DNA from 3 places in the Kushneria sp. AK178 genome. Region 1 is predicted to be linked to each of the others. Evidence: predicted binding sites of a transcription regulator. Region 1 holds the regulator's gene; each other region holds the start of a gene.

The links. Region 1 encodes sigma-54, which starts transcription at its own class of promoters, with help from an activator protein. Its sites were predicted from a motif close to TGGCACNNNNNTTGCTNT; they were not measured.
Region 2: the regulator sigma-54 is predicted to act here: its motif matches at 2,461-2,478, upstream of glnA (glutamate--ammonia ligase).
Region 3: the regulator sigma-54 is predicted to act here: its motif matches at 2,331-2,348, upstream of hmpA (NO-inducible flavohemoprotein).

What each region holds. Positions count from the first base shown of each region.
Region 1 covers NZ_CP096381.1:2,176,173-2,180,592, forward strand. Annotated here, with positions in the region: gene lptA (lipopolysaccharide transport periplasmic protein LptA) at 1-504, shown strand, start outside; gene lptB (LPS export ABC transporter ATP-binding protein) at 504-1,229, shown strand; gene M1D97_RS09905 (RNA polymerase factor sigma-54) at 1,349-2,761, shown strand; gene hpf (ribosome hibernation-promoting factor, HPF/YfiA family) at 2,926-3,237, shown strand; gene M1D97_RS09915 (PTS sugar transporter subunit IIA) at 3,241-3,714, shown strand; gene rapZ (RNase adapter RapZ) at 3,726-4,420, shown strand, end outside.
Region 2 covers NZ_CP096381.1:3,273,005-3,277,424, forward strand. Annotated here, with positions in the region: gene glnL (nitrogen regulation protein NR(II)) at 1-85, opposite strand, end outside; gene M1D97_RS15080 (hypothetical protein) at 260-808, opposite strand; gene glnA (glutamate--ammonia ligase) at 938-2,344, opposite strand; gene typA (translational GTPase TypA) at 2,871-4,420, shown strand, end outside.
Region 3 covers NZ_CP096381.1:75,687-80,106, forward strand. Annotated here, with positions in the region: gene narL (two-component system response regulator NarL) at 1-238, shown strand, start outside; gene M1D97_RS00350 (peptidylprolyl isomerase) at 310-876, shown strand; gene hmpA (NO-inducible flavohemoprotein) at 1,108-2,286, opposite strand; gene norR (nitric oxide reductase transcriptional regulator NorR) at 2,518-4,080, shown strand; gene M1D97_RS00365 (organic hydroperoxide resistance protein) at 4,205-4,420, opposite strand, start outside.

The DNA.
Region 1 (4,420 bases):
GGCCAGCAGGCCATGGCCCTGGAAAGCGATCGCCAGAAGCCCATCAATATCGGCGCCGACGAGCTCAACATCGATAACCGCGCCGGCACGGCCGTCTATACCGGCACTGTCGAGGTCGATCAGGGCACCATGAAACTGCGCTCCAGCCGGGTCGAGCTGCAGCGGGCGCAGGGCGGCGGGCTGTCGAGTCTGACCGCCAACGGGGGCAGCGGCGGCCGCGCCTATATCGAACAGCAGCCGGCGCCCAATGACCCGCTCGCCAAGGGCTGGGGCAACACCATCATCTATCACGCTGGAGAGCGGCGGGTCGAGCTGATCGGCAACGCCGAGCTGCATCAAAGCGGGGACACCTTCAACGGCGGCTACGTGGAGTATTTCCTCGACTCCCGTCAGGTCAACGCCCGCGGCAGTCAGAGCGCTCAGGGCAGCAGCACTGGTGACAGCTCGGGCGGCCGCGTTCGCATGCAGCTCACTCCCGAGGATCAACAGGGCAGCAGCAATTAATGAAAACCCTTCACGCAGCCCATCTGGCCAAGAGCTTCAAGGGGCGCCGTGTCGTTCAGGACATCAGCCTGTCGATTCGACAGGGCGAGATCGTGGGACTGCTGGGCCCCAACGGGGCGGGCAAGACCACCTCGTTTTACATGATCGTGGGACTGATCCAGGCCGATGCCGGCCGTGTCGCCATCGACGACCTGGACCTGAGCCGCAGCCCGATGCACAAGCGCGCCCATGCCGGCATCAGCTATCTGCCGCAGGAAGCCTCCATCTTTCGCAAGCTCTCGGTGGCCGACAACATCATGGCCATTCTCGAGACGCGCAAGGACCTTGATCGCCAACAGCGCCGCGACCGTCTCGATCAGCTGCTCGAGGAGTTCAGCATCACCCATATCCGCGACAACATGGGCATGAGCCTTTCCGGCGGCGAGCGCCGGCGTGTCGAGATCGCCCGGGCACTCGCCATCGAGCCGGCCTTCATTCTGCTTGATGAACCCTTTGCCGGTGTGGATCCCATCTCGGTCGGCGAGATCAAGGGCATCATCCGCCAGCTCCGCACCCGCGGCATCGGCGTGTTGATTACCGATCACAACGTGCGTGAAACGCTCGACATCTGCGATAACGCCTATATCGTCGGCAGCGGCCTGATCATTGCCGAAGGCGATGCCAACGCCGTGCTGAACAACCAGCACGTCCGCGATGTCTATCTGGGCCACGAGTTTCGCCTTTGACCTCATCGGCTTACCGACCGATGGCACGGTATTTGCAACATGTAACGCCTTCAGCACTTGCAAGGTCGCCGCGGACTGGATAGCGTGGCATCAAACGTTGGCGACCGGGCGTTATAACCATGATGAAACCCGCCTTACAGCTACGCACTGGCACCCAGCTCACCATGACGCCGCAGCTGCAGCAGGCCATCCACCTGCTGCAGCTGTCCACGCTGGATCTGCAGCAGGAGCTTCAGATGGCGCTGGAGAGCAACCCGCTGCTGGATGTCGAGGAAGAGCAGAGCATCGAACCGCCGGAAACGCCGGCAGACCGGGAGGACTGGGCCGACAGTATCCCCGAGGAGCTGCCGCTGGATGCCCGCTGGGACGATGTGTATACCAACGGCCCCGCGCCGGGCGCCGCGGAAGACGGCTGGAATATCGAGCACAACGCCGTGGCCACCGATCTGGCCTCGCACGTGCGCGAGCAGATCGCGCTGATGGACATGGACGCGCGCGAGCAGCTGATCACCGATACCCTGCTGGACGCACTGGCGCCCAGCGGCTATCTCGGCACGGACCTGGAGGAGCTGGCCGGCGGGCTGCGTCAGCAGGGCCTGAACGATCTCGTCCAGACCGAGATGGAGCACATGCTGGCGCGACTGCAGCAGTGTGACCCCACGGGCGTCTTTGCCCGTGATCTGCGCGAGTGTCTGCTGCTGCAGCTCGATCAGTTACCCGCTGACACGCCCTGGCTTGCCCAGACCCGCCGCATGGTCCGCCAGTTTCTCGAGCCGCTGGGACAGAATGATCGCCGCCTGCTCAAGCGTCGCCTGAACCTCGACGACCAGGCGCTCGATGACGTGATCGCCACCATACGCGCGCTCAATCCGCGTCCCGGCGCGGCCTTTGAAGATGTCGATCAGCATCTTGTGACCCCGGATCTGATCCTGCGACATCACCCCCGCCACGGCTGGCAGGTCGAGCTCAATCAAAACGCCCTGCCGCGGCTTCGTATCCAGCCCGACTATGCCGCCCTGGTGCGCCGCGCCGACAAAAGCGAGGACAACACCTTTCTCAAGCAGCATCTTCAGGAGGCGCGCTGGCTGCTCAAGAGCCTGTCGAGCCGCAATGATACCCTGCTGCGCGTGGGCCAGGAGATCATGACGCGTCAGGCAGACTTTATCGAACACGGGGATGAGGCCCTCAAGCCCATGGTTCTGGCCGATATTGCCCGGGCCGTGGACATGCATGAATCCACCATTTCGCGCGTGACAACCCGCAAATACATTCATACCCCGCGCGGCGTCATGGAGCTCAAGTATTTCTTCTCGAGCCATGTCGGCCAGGAGGGTGATGCTCACGCCAGTACGGCCATTCGCGCCCGGATACGCAAGCTCATTGGTGATGAAACACCGCGACGTCCGCTGTCCGATGCCCGGCTGGTACAGCTGCTGGCCGACAGCGGCATCATGGTGGCCAGACGCACCGTGGCCAAGTATCGCGAGGCGATGGGTATTCCCTCCTCCAGCGAGCGCAAGCGACTGGCCTGAATCACGTGATATGACATGTCCGACAGTCCTGGAACAAATAACGCCACGATTCAGGGTTTGCGCCAACGGGAAAAGCGTTACAATCTGATGGTAGCCGGAGAGGCTTGCAGGTCCGGCAGCCTGGCCAGGCTGTCGGTTATCCGTTTCGATTCAGGGAGCATGCCATGCAGGTAAATATTACCGGGCACCACGTCGAACTGACCGATGCACTGCGCGAGCACGTCAATCAAAAGCTTGCCAAACTGGAACGCCACTATGACAACATCACCAACGTCCAGGTGACCCTGTCTGTCGAAAAGGAGCGCCAGCAGGCTGCGGCCACGCTCCACGCCGCCGGTGCCGAGCTTCACGCCCAGGCCGAGCAGGAAGACCTTTATGTTGCCATCGACGCCTTGACCGAGAAGCTTGATCGTCAGCTGCTCAAGCACAAGGAAAAAACACAGGCCCGCTCCCAGGGCAACGGCAAATACCTGTAACCCATGACACTTGACCAGATACTCCCTTTCGACCGAGTCCTGTTTGATGTGGAAGGCGGCAGTAAAAAGCGTGTGCTGGAATTTTTCAGCGGGTTCATCTCACAAAACATTCCCAGTCTCGACAGTCAGGAAGTCTTTACCCGTCTGATCAGCAGGGAACGTCTGGGGAGCACCGGCGTGGGGAATGGCGTGGCCATTCCCCATGCACGCAACTCGCACTGCCGTCAGCCGCTGGCCGGATTCATGCGTCTTCAGCAGGCCGTGGATTTCGATGCCATCGATGGCGAGCCTGTCGATCTGCTGTTTGTCCTGCTGGTCCCTGAAACCGCCGAGGACACGCACCTGTCTCTGCTGGCACAGATTGCTGAAGTCATGAACGCCGCCGAGACCCGTCACGCCCTGCGTAATGCCCGGGATGCGCAGGAACTTCACGACATCCTGATGCAGGCCATCAGCCAACTTTCCACGCGAGTATAAGCCGCATGGCCATGGAACTTGTTATCGTCAGTGGACGCTCCGGTTCCGGTAAATCCATTGCGCTGCAGGCGCTGGAAGATCAGGGCTTTTACGCCATCGACAATCTTCCGGCGATGCTTCTCTCTGCCCTGGTCGACGAACTTCAGGCCGGCAGTCCACACCGCAATCGGGTCGCGGTCAGCATCGATGCCCGCAACCTGCCCGACGCGCTCGAGCGCTTTCCGGAGCTTCTGGAAGCCCTCTCCACACGCGGCATTCACTGCCGGGTGGTCTATCTGACGGCAGACTCCCGCGTCCTGCTGGAGCGCTATGCCGCCACCCGACGACGTCATCCGCTCACGCGGGAGACCCAGATGACACTGGCCGAGGCGATCGAGGCGGAGCATCAGTTTCTCTCTCCCCTGCGCCATACGGCCGATCTGATCATCGATACCTCCGCTCAGTCGGTGCACGATCTAAGACGCCGTGTGGCCGAGCAGGTGGCGCGTCACGACATCAACGATCTGACGCTGACCTTTGAATCCTTCGGTTTCAAGCGCGGCGTGCCGCTGGATGCCGACATGGTGTTTGACGTGCGCTGTCTGCCCAACCCCTACTGGGATCCGCGCTATCGAACCCAGACCGGGCAGGACGATGACGTGATCGCCTTTCTGGAGGCCCACGATGAAGTCAGGGCGATGTTCGGCGACATCTGTCAGTGGCTGGA
Region 2 (4,420 bases), 1.1 Mb from region 1:
CCGCCGGGTTGAGCCAGCGAACGCGTAACTGCTCATCCAGCAGCACCACGGCCGTGGTGAGATGTTCCAGCAGGCGTTGATGCATGAGCACCTCGTTAACGTCATTTCCCCTGAATAGTGCAAAAAGCGCGCCACATGTGACAGGTAGCGCACCACATGGGGAAGCAATGCCATCAGGCGAGCGCGACAGTGGTCCATCGACGACGTTGCGCGATCCATGATGCACCTTTTTAGTGCACAAGGACCAGCATCTTGCCGATTACGGTGGCGACGCCGGTGCAGGGTCAGGTGACGACACGACCTCAAGCGTCATGACCGGTGAACGCTGGCGCACGGTGCCGCTGCGATCGAGCACCTCGGCGATCAGCTCATGGCGACCGGCCTCGAGCCCAATGGCCATCAGCACACGACTGGCCAGCGGTGACTGGTGCCGCTTGCCATCGACGCGCAGCTGCACCCGATCGCCCTCGCGCAGCCGCGGCACGATCTCGAGGCGCAGAGGAATGCCGCGACGCGCCCGCTCGACACTCACGGGTGCTGACCGGGGCTTGAGGCGCACGTATTGATAGGGCGTAAAGGCCGCCGGCGCGGACGGTGTGATCGGGCGCTCGCTGGAGGCGCCGGCCGGTGACAGCACACGCGGCGCGCGCACCTCGGCACGGGTGCCGCCGGGGCGATCGCTCCAGACGACATGGCCGTGCGCGTCCGTGTGGCGATAGACCGCCGCCCGGACATCCGGCATCACTGCCGCCGGCAGCAGCCAGACAACGACGGTCCATAGCATCAGGTAACAGGGGCGACCCGGCACGGCAGCAGTTCCACGGGGACAGGGGAGCCCCATTATGGCGCGCCTGACCCGGCCCCCGGACGATAAAAAGCCCCGCCGAAGCGGGGCTTTTCCCTGGACAGGCCCGCGGACAGGCGCCTGGCGTCAGGTTTAGAGGCTGTAGTACAGATCGTACTCGACGGGGCTCGGCGCCATGCGAACGGCCGTGACGTCTTCCATCTTGAGCTCGATGTAGGCCTCGATCATCGATTCGGTGAACACGCCACCCTCGGTCAAAAAGGCATGGTCTTCCTTCAGCGCATTGAGGGCTTCCTCGAGGCTCGAGGCGACCGTGGGCACGTTGAGCGCTTCCTCGGCCGGCAGATCGTACAGGTTCTTGTCCAGTGCCTCACCCGGATGGATCTTGTTGCGGATGCCATCGATACCGGCCATCAAAAGCGCTGCGAAGGCCAGGTACGGGTTGGCCATCGGGTCGGGGAAACGGGTCTCGACACGCTTGGCCTTGGGGCTGGAGGTATAGGGAATGCGGATCGAGGCGCTGCGGTTGCGGGCGCTGTAGGCCAGCATGACCGGCGCTTCAAAGCCCGGGACCAGACGCTTGTAGGAGTTGGTCGACGGGTTGGTGAAGGCGTTCAGGGCACGCGCATGCTTGATGACACCGCCAATGTAGTACAGCGCGGTTTCGGACAGCCCGGCGTACTCGTCGCCGGCAAACATGTTTTCGCCGTCCTTCCAGAAGGACTGGTGAATGTGCATGCCGCTGCCGTTATCACCGGCCATCGGCTTGGGCATGAAGGTTGCGGTCTTGCCATAGGCATGTGCCACGTTGTGGATCACATACTTCATGGTCTGCACTTCGTCGCACTTCTGCACCAGGGTGTTGAACTTCACGCCGATTTCGTTCTGACCGGCGTTGGCCACCTCGTGGTGATGCACCTCGACGCTCTGGCCCACGGCTTCCAGCGTGGCGCACATGGCGCTGCGGATGTCGTGGAAGGAGTCGACCGGCGGGACCGGGAAGTAGCCGCCCTTGACGCGCGGACGGTGGCCCATGTTGCCGCCTTCGAACTGGCCGTCGGTCGCCCAGGCGCCCTCTTCCGAGGAGATACGGAAGAACGAATGGTTCATGTCGTTCTTGAAGTGCACCTCATCAAAGATGAAGAACTCGGGCTCGGGACCGAAAAAGGCCGTGTCACCCAGGCCGGTGCTGCCCAGATAGGCTTCGGCGCGCTTGGCGATCGAGCGCGGATCACGCTCGTAGCCCTGCATGGTGGCCGGCTCGATGATGTCACAGCGCAGGACGATGGTGGGGTCTTCGGTGAACGGGTCGAGATAGCCGGTGCCGTCCTGCGGCAGCAGGATCATGTCGGACTCGTTGATACCCTTCCAGCCGCCAATCGAGGAGCCATCAAACATCTGACCGTTTTCAAAGAACTCGTCATCCACGGCGCGTGCCGGAATGGTGACGTGCTGTTCCTTGCCCTTGGTATCGGTAAAGCGCAGATCGGCCCACTTGATATCGTTTTCTTCGATCAGGGCAAGCGTTTTCTCTGACATGTGACTCCTCCAATAAAAAGGATACTGCTTTAAAACCGTTAACAGGACGCCATCACTTCGCAACCGTTGTATCACGCGCAAGCACAGTGCATGCAAGTCCCGCCGTGTACCCAAATAATGCATACAGCGTGCCAAAATGGCGCAAGCCCGCTGCCCGGAATTGAAAAGTAGCGCCGATACAGCAGGTTAAATGCACGAGCGATCACACCGCCAGCCGTTCACGACACGGCGCCTCCCGCGGGAAAGGGGTGTCGGGGGGTGACACTGCACCACAAGCGTTCAAAAATCGTCTTTTATGCACCAAAAATGCGCATTACCCGACCACGCTCTGTCGTCACAGTGTCACGCGCTCTCCGTTTCATGATCTTCAGGCGGCTGCGCCACGATTTCCAGCTATTCGACCGCCGACTTAGCCTATACAATGCGGGGCCAAATTTATTGCACGCTGCTGGCGTGACCGCTCCCACAACGCACGGTCACGCTCCTACCCAGAACAGGCGCGTGTACACAAAGGTGAAAACGCGTTATGTCCGATACGCTTACTTCCGGCAATATCGAGAAGCTGAGAAATATTGCCATCATTGCCCACGTTGACCACGGCAAGACCACGCTGGTCGACAAGCTGCTGCAACAGTCCGGCACCCTGGACCGCAAGGCGGAGAACCAGGAGCGCATCATGGACTCCAACGACCAGGAAAAGGAACGCGGCATCACCATCCTGGCCAAGAACACCGCCATCAGCTGGCACGACTACCACATCAACATCGTCGACACCCCCGGGCACGCCGACTTCGGGGGTGAGGTCGAGCGTGTCATGTCGATGGTCGACTCCGTGCTGCTGATGGTTGATGCCGTTGACGGTCCGATGCCGCAGACCCGCTTTGTGACCCAGAAAGCGTTTGCCCAGGGCCTCAAGCCGATCGTGGTGGTCAACAAGATCGACCGGCCGGGCGCGCGCCCCGACTGGGTCATCGATCAGATCTTCGATCTCTTCGACAACCTGGGCGCCACCGACGAGCAGCTCGACTTCCCGATCATCTACTGCTCGGCGCTCAACGGCATTGCCGGCATGGACCCGGACGATCTCGCCGAGAACATGGACCCGATGTTCCAGTCGATCGTCGACATTGTCGAACCGCCCACCGTCGAGCTCGACGGCCCCTTCCAGATGCAGATTTCGGCGCTGGACTACAACAGCTACGTCGGTGTCATCGGTCTGGGCCGCGTCAAGCGCGGCCGCGTGCGCCCCAACCAGCAGGTCAGCATCATCTCCCGTCACGGGGACACCCGTCGGGGCAAGATCGGGCAGGTCATGACGCACCTGGGGCTGGAGCGCGTTCAGGCCGATGAGGTCAGCGCCGGCGACATCGTCTGTATTACCGGCATCGACGATCTGGCCATTTCCGATACGCTGTGTGATCCCGCCAACGTCGAGGCACTGCCGGCGCTGACGGTCGATGAGCCGACCGTATCGATGACCTTCCAGGTCAACGATTCGCCCTTCGCCGGCCGTGAAGGCAAGTACGTCACCAGCCGCAACATCAAGGACCGCCTGGATCAGGAGCTGATTCACAACGTGGCCCTGCGCGTCGAGCAGGAAGAGTCCGCCGAGAAGTTCAAGGTCTCCGGTCGTGGCGAGCTGCACCTGTCGGTACTGATCGAATCCATGCGCCGTGAGGGCTACGAGCTGGCGGTAGGTCGCCCCGAGGTCATCATCCGCGAGATTGATGGCGTGAAGCAGGAGCCCTACGAAGAGGTCATCATCGACTGTGAAGAGCACCACCAGGGTGCCGTCATGGAAGAGCTGGGCTATCGCAAGGGCGAGATGACCAACATGAACCCGGATGGCAAGGGTCGTGTACGTCTGGACTTCATCATCCCCTCGCGCGGTCTGATCGGCTTCCGGTCGCAGTTTCTGACCCTGACCTCGGGTACCGGCATCCTGACCAGCCGCTTTGACCATTACGGCCCGCTCAAGGAAGGCGCCAGCGTCGAGCGCCGCAATGGCGTGCTGGTCTCCATGGTTGACGGCAAGGCGCTGGCCTACGCCCTTTATGCCCTGCAGGACCGTGGCAA
Region 3 (4,420 bases), 1.4 Mb from region 1:
GGCCCGGGCGCTGCGCGAGCCGTCCAGCGGCCCCGGGGTGCTGGTGGCCCGGCTGACCCGGCGCGAGCGCGACATCCTGCGCCTGATCGCCCGCAGCCACTCCAACAAGGAGATCGGCCGGCGCCTCGAGATCAGCGAAGGCACAGTCAAGGTGCACATGCGCCACCTGCTGAAAAAGATGGGCATGCGCACCCGCACCGAGGCGGCGGTGTGGGCCGCCAGGGAGGGATGGAAATAGGTGCGGGGCTGGTCAGACCGGCCGTGCCCGGCTAGTCTGGCGGGCCCTACCGTATAACTGGAGCGCTTTCCATGCTGAAACCGTTACTGCGCGGCTGCCTGCTGGCGCTGCCGCTGCTGTCGCCCCTGGCGCTGGCCGATGCCGATCATCCGCACATCGAGATCCGCACCACCGAGGGCGATATCGAGCTGGCGCTCGATGCCACCGCAGCGCCCAATACGGTGGAGAACTTTTTGCGCTACGCCGAGGATGACTTCTATCAGGGCACCATCTTTCACCGCGTCATCGACGGTTTCATGATCCAGGGCGGCGGCATGACGGTCGACATGGCAACGAAGAAGACCCGTGACCCCATCGCGCTGGAAGAGAGCGAGCTCAAGAACACCCGGGGCACCATCGCCATGGCGCGCACCGGCCAGCCGGATTCGGCCACCAGCCAGTTCTTTATCAATCTGGTCGACAATCCGGCGCTCGACTACCGCAACCTCTACGAGCCCGGCTATACCGTCTTCGGCCACGTGGTGGATGGCATGGACGTGGTCGATGCCATCGCCGGTGCGCCCACCGCTCAAAAGGGTCCCCATGCCGATGTGCCGCGCGAGCCGATCACCATCCTGGACGTCGAGCGACTGGACTGAGTCTTACCGTCCCGGGTCACCATGACACGGCCCCGGCCACCCGAGAGGGTGGCCGGGGCTGTTGGATGTATAAGGGGTCACCCGGGGCTTAGGCTCTGTCTGAAAAGTGCCTGCGCTCGACAATACGGCGTTAAAAATTGACTCAGAATACTCATTTACACCCCGTAAACTCCGCTTCTTCGCCAATTTTTGCCTTGTCTTGTCTTCGCTCACCAACTTTTCAGACAGACCCTAGTGCAGCTGACCGGAGGGGCCGAAGTACTCGAAATGGCGATACGGCGTATCGACCCCGAGGGCGGCCAGCTCGTGGTCGATATCGCGCATGAAGCCGGTGGGGCCGGTGAAGTAGCAGCTCGGTGTGGCCTCGCGCGGCAGATAATCCGCCAGCAGGGCACGATCGATGAGGCCCTTGTGGCGCGCGTCGTCGGGCGTATCCGGATGGCTGTAGACGTAGCGGTAGGTCAGCCGGCTGCCGTACTGCTCGGTCATGGCCTGCAGGTGCTCATGGAAGGCGTGGACGCGGGCGTTGCGGGCCGCGTGCAGGTAGATGACCCGGCGGCCCGCCGCCAGCGCCTGCGCCATGAGTGACAGCATCGGGGTCTGGCCGACGCCGCCGCTGATCAGCATGACCGGGGCATCGCGATCATCCAGCACCATCTCGCCCACCGGCGCCAGCAGCCGGACGTGATCGCCGACGCTGACGTGATCATGCAGGTGGCGGCTGGCGCGACCCTGGCCTTCACGCTTGACCGAGATGCGATAGAAGTCATCGCCCGGGTTCGAGGTCAGGCTGTACTGGCGCAGCGCCCGCTCACCGTCGATGTCGAGTGACACGCCCAGGTACTGCCCCGCCTTGAAGGTGCGAATCGGCCGGCCATCGAGGGGTTTGAAGTAGAACGACACGATCTCTTCGCTCTCCGGCACGCGGTCGGTAAGCCGGAAGTCGCGCTCGCCGCGCCAGCCGCCCGGGGCACTCTCCAGCGCCTCATAGGTGTGCTCCTCGGCCGCGATCAACCGGTCGGCAAACTCCCAGTAGAGCCCGCTCCAGGCATCGGCGATCTCGGGGGTGACGGCATCGCCCAGCACCTCGCCGATGGCGGCCATCAGACACTCGGCGACGATGGCGTACTGATCGGGCTGCAAATTGATCGCCACGTGCTTGTTGACGATCGGGTACATGAGTTTTTCCAGCGCCTCGGGGTCATGACGATTGAGCGCGTAGGCCACCACCGAACGGGCCAGGGCCCGGGGCTGCTCACCGGTCTCCTGGTGGCGCATGTTGAACATCGAACGCACGTGCGGGTAGCGCTCGAACATCAGCGGATAGAAGGTCATGGCGATGGTTTCGGCGTTGTCGGCCACGACCGGGGCGGTGGCGTTGATGACATCAAGCTGCTTGTCGTTAAGCATGGCGCGCTCCTGGCGATGCGGTAGCAATATGAGACATCTTTCATATCGCAATCGCCGTGCCAGCCATGGCGCCATGTGACAGCCTGCCACACCTCACACGGCCCGACGCCCGTGTGAGGCGGCGCGCGCCGGTCGCGCGACAGGAGGCCTCTGGCACTGTCGCGCGGATCATGGTCATAATGACCCTGTTTCAACGTGTCAAAATGACAATATGGCAAGCGGGGTGTCGATATGACCATCTTTTCACGGGCGCTGCGAGAGCTGCTGTCCGCGCTGAGTGACGGCAGGCCCCTGGATGCCCTGCACGCGCAGTGGTCGCAGGTGCTGGCCGCGCTGGTGCGTAACTATCCGGCCGATGCCTGCACACTGATGGTCAGTGTCGAGGGTGGCCTGCAGCCGGTGGCAGTGCTGGGCATGGATGACGAGGTCTGCGGGCGTCATTTCTCCCTGCAGGCGCATCCGAGGCTGGCCGCGATCGCGGCGCATCCGCAGGTCTGTCGCTTCCCGCGCGACTGTGCCCTGCCGGACCCCTTCGACGGCCTGCTCGATGCCGATCTCACCCATGTGCATGACTGCATGGGCGTGGCGCTGCGCGACGGCGAGCGGCTGCTGGGCATGCTGACACTCGATGCGCTGGTGCCCGATCAGATGGCGGGCATCGATGACGACGAACTGATGGCCGCCGCCGAGCTGCTGGCCACCTGTCTGCGCCTGACCGGCCAGCTCGAGGAGACCCGCTCGCGGCTCAATCAGGTGCTCTCGCCCGGGGAGAGCGCGCCGCGGCGCGCCCCCGGCTGGCACAGCCCGGCCATGGCGCGGCTGTACGAGAGCATGGCGCTGGTGGCGCCCACTGACCTGAGCGTGCTGCTGCACGGCGAAACCGGCGTGGGCAAGGAGCTGCTGACCCATCACCTGCACGAGCGCTCCCGGCGCTGCAACGGGGCGCTGGTCAAGGTCAACTGCGCCACGCTGCCGGAATCGTTGATCGAAAGCGCGCTGTTCGGCCACCGCCGTGGCGCTTTCTCCGGCGCCACTCGCGACCATCGCGGCCATTTCGCCATGGCCGACGGCGGCACCCTGATGCTGGACGAAATCGGCGAGCTGCCGCTGTCCCAGCAGCCGCGGCTGCTGCGCGTGCTGCAGGAGGGCGAGATTCAGCCGCTGGGCAGCGACCAGCCGGTGACGGTGGATGTACGCCTGATCGCCGCGACCAACCGCGATCTGGCCGAAGAGGTGGCGGCCGGGCGCTTTCGCGAGGACCTGTACCATCGCCTGAGCGTCTTCCCGCTGCGCATTCCGCCGCTGCGCGAGCGGCGCGAGGACATCCTGCTGCTGGCCGGTCATTTTCTGGAGGACAACCGGGTGCGGCTCGGCCTTGCCAACCTGCGCCTGGACATCAGCGCCGAGCAGGCGCTGCTCGCCTGGCACTGGCCCGGCAACGTACGCGAGCTCGAGCACACCCTGGGCCGGGCCGCCCTGCGGGCGATGGGCGAGGCGCGCCCCGAATCACGGCGCTCGGCAATCGTGCGCATCAGCGCGGCCCATCTGGATCTGCCACTGCAACAGGCCACGTCGCCGGAGACCGTGTCGGCCGCTGCGTTATCCACACCCGCCCGCGTGCCACCGGCGGTGGATAACACGCTCTCCCTGCGTGACGCCACCGATGCCTTTCAGCGTCACCACATCGAACAGGCGCTGGCCGCACACGATCACAACTGGGCCGCCAGCGCCCGGGCGCTGGACATGGACAGCGCCAACCTGCACCGCCTCGGGCGCCGGCTGGGGCTCAAGTAGACGCCGGAGTGCGACGTGACACGGCAATGTTTCACGTGAAACATGGAAGGTGTGACACACGTTCGGCCGTAACATGAAAAAAGCCCGCCTGTTACGCAGGCGGGCTTTTGTATCTCAAAGCCGTTCAGACCTCGACACTCAGCGTCACGTCGATATTACCGCGGGTGGCGTTGGAGTAGGGGCACACCACGTGGGCCTTGTCGACCAGTTCATGGGCCAGCGCCTCATTCATGCCGGGCAGGCGGATATTGAGTGCCACCTCGATACCGAAACCGGTCGCGATCGGACCGATGCCCACTTCCGCACCGGCCCAGGCGTTGGCCGGCAGCGTGACCTCCTG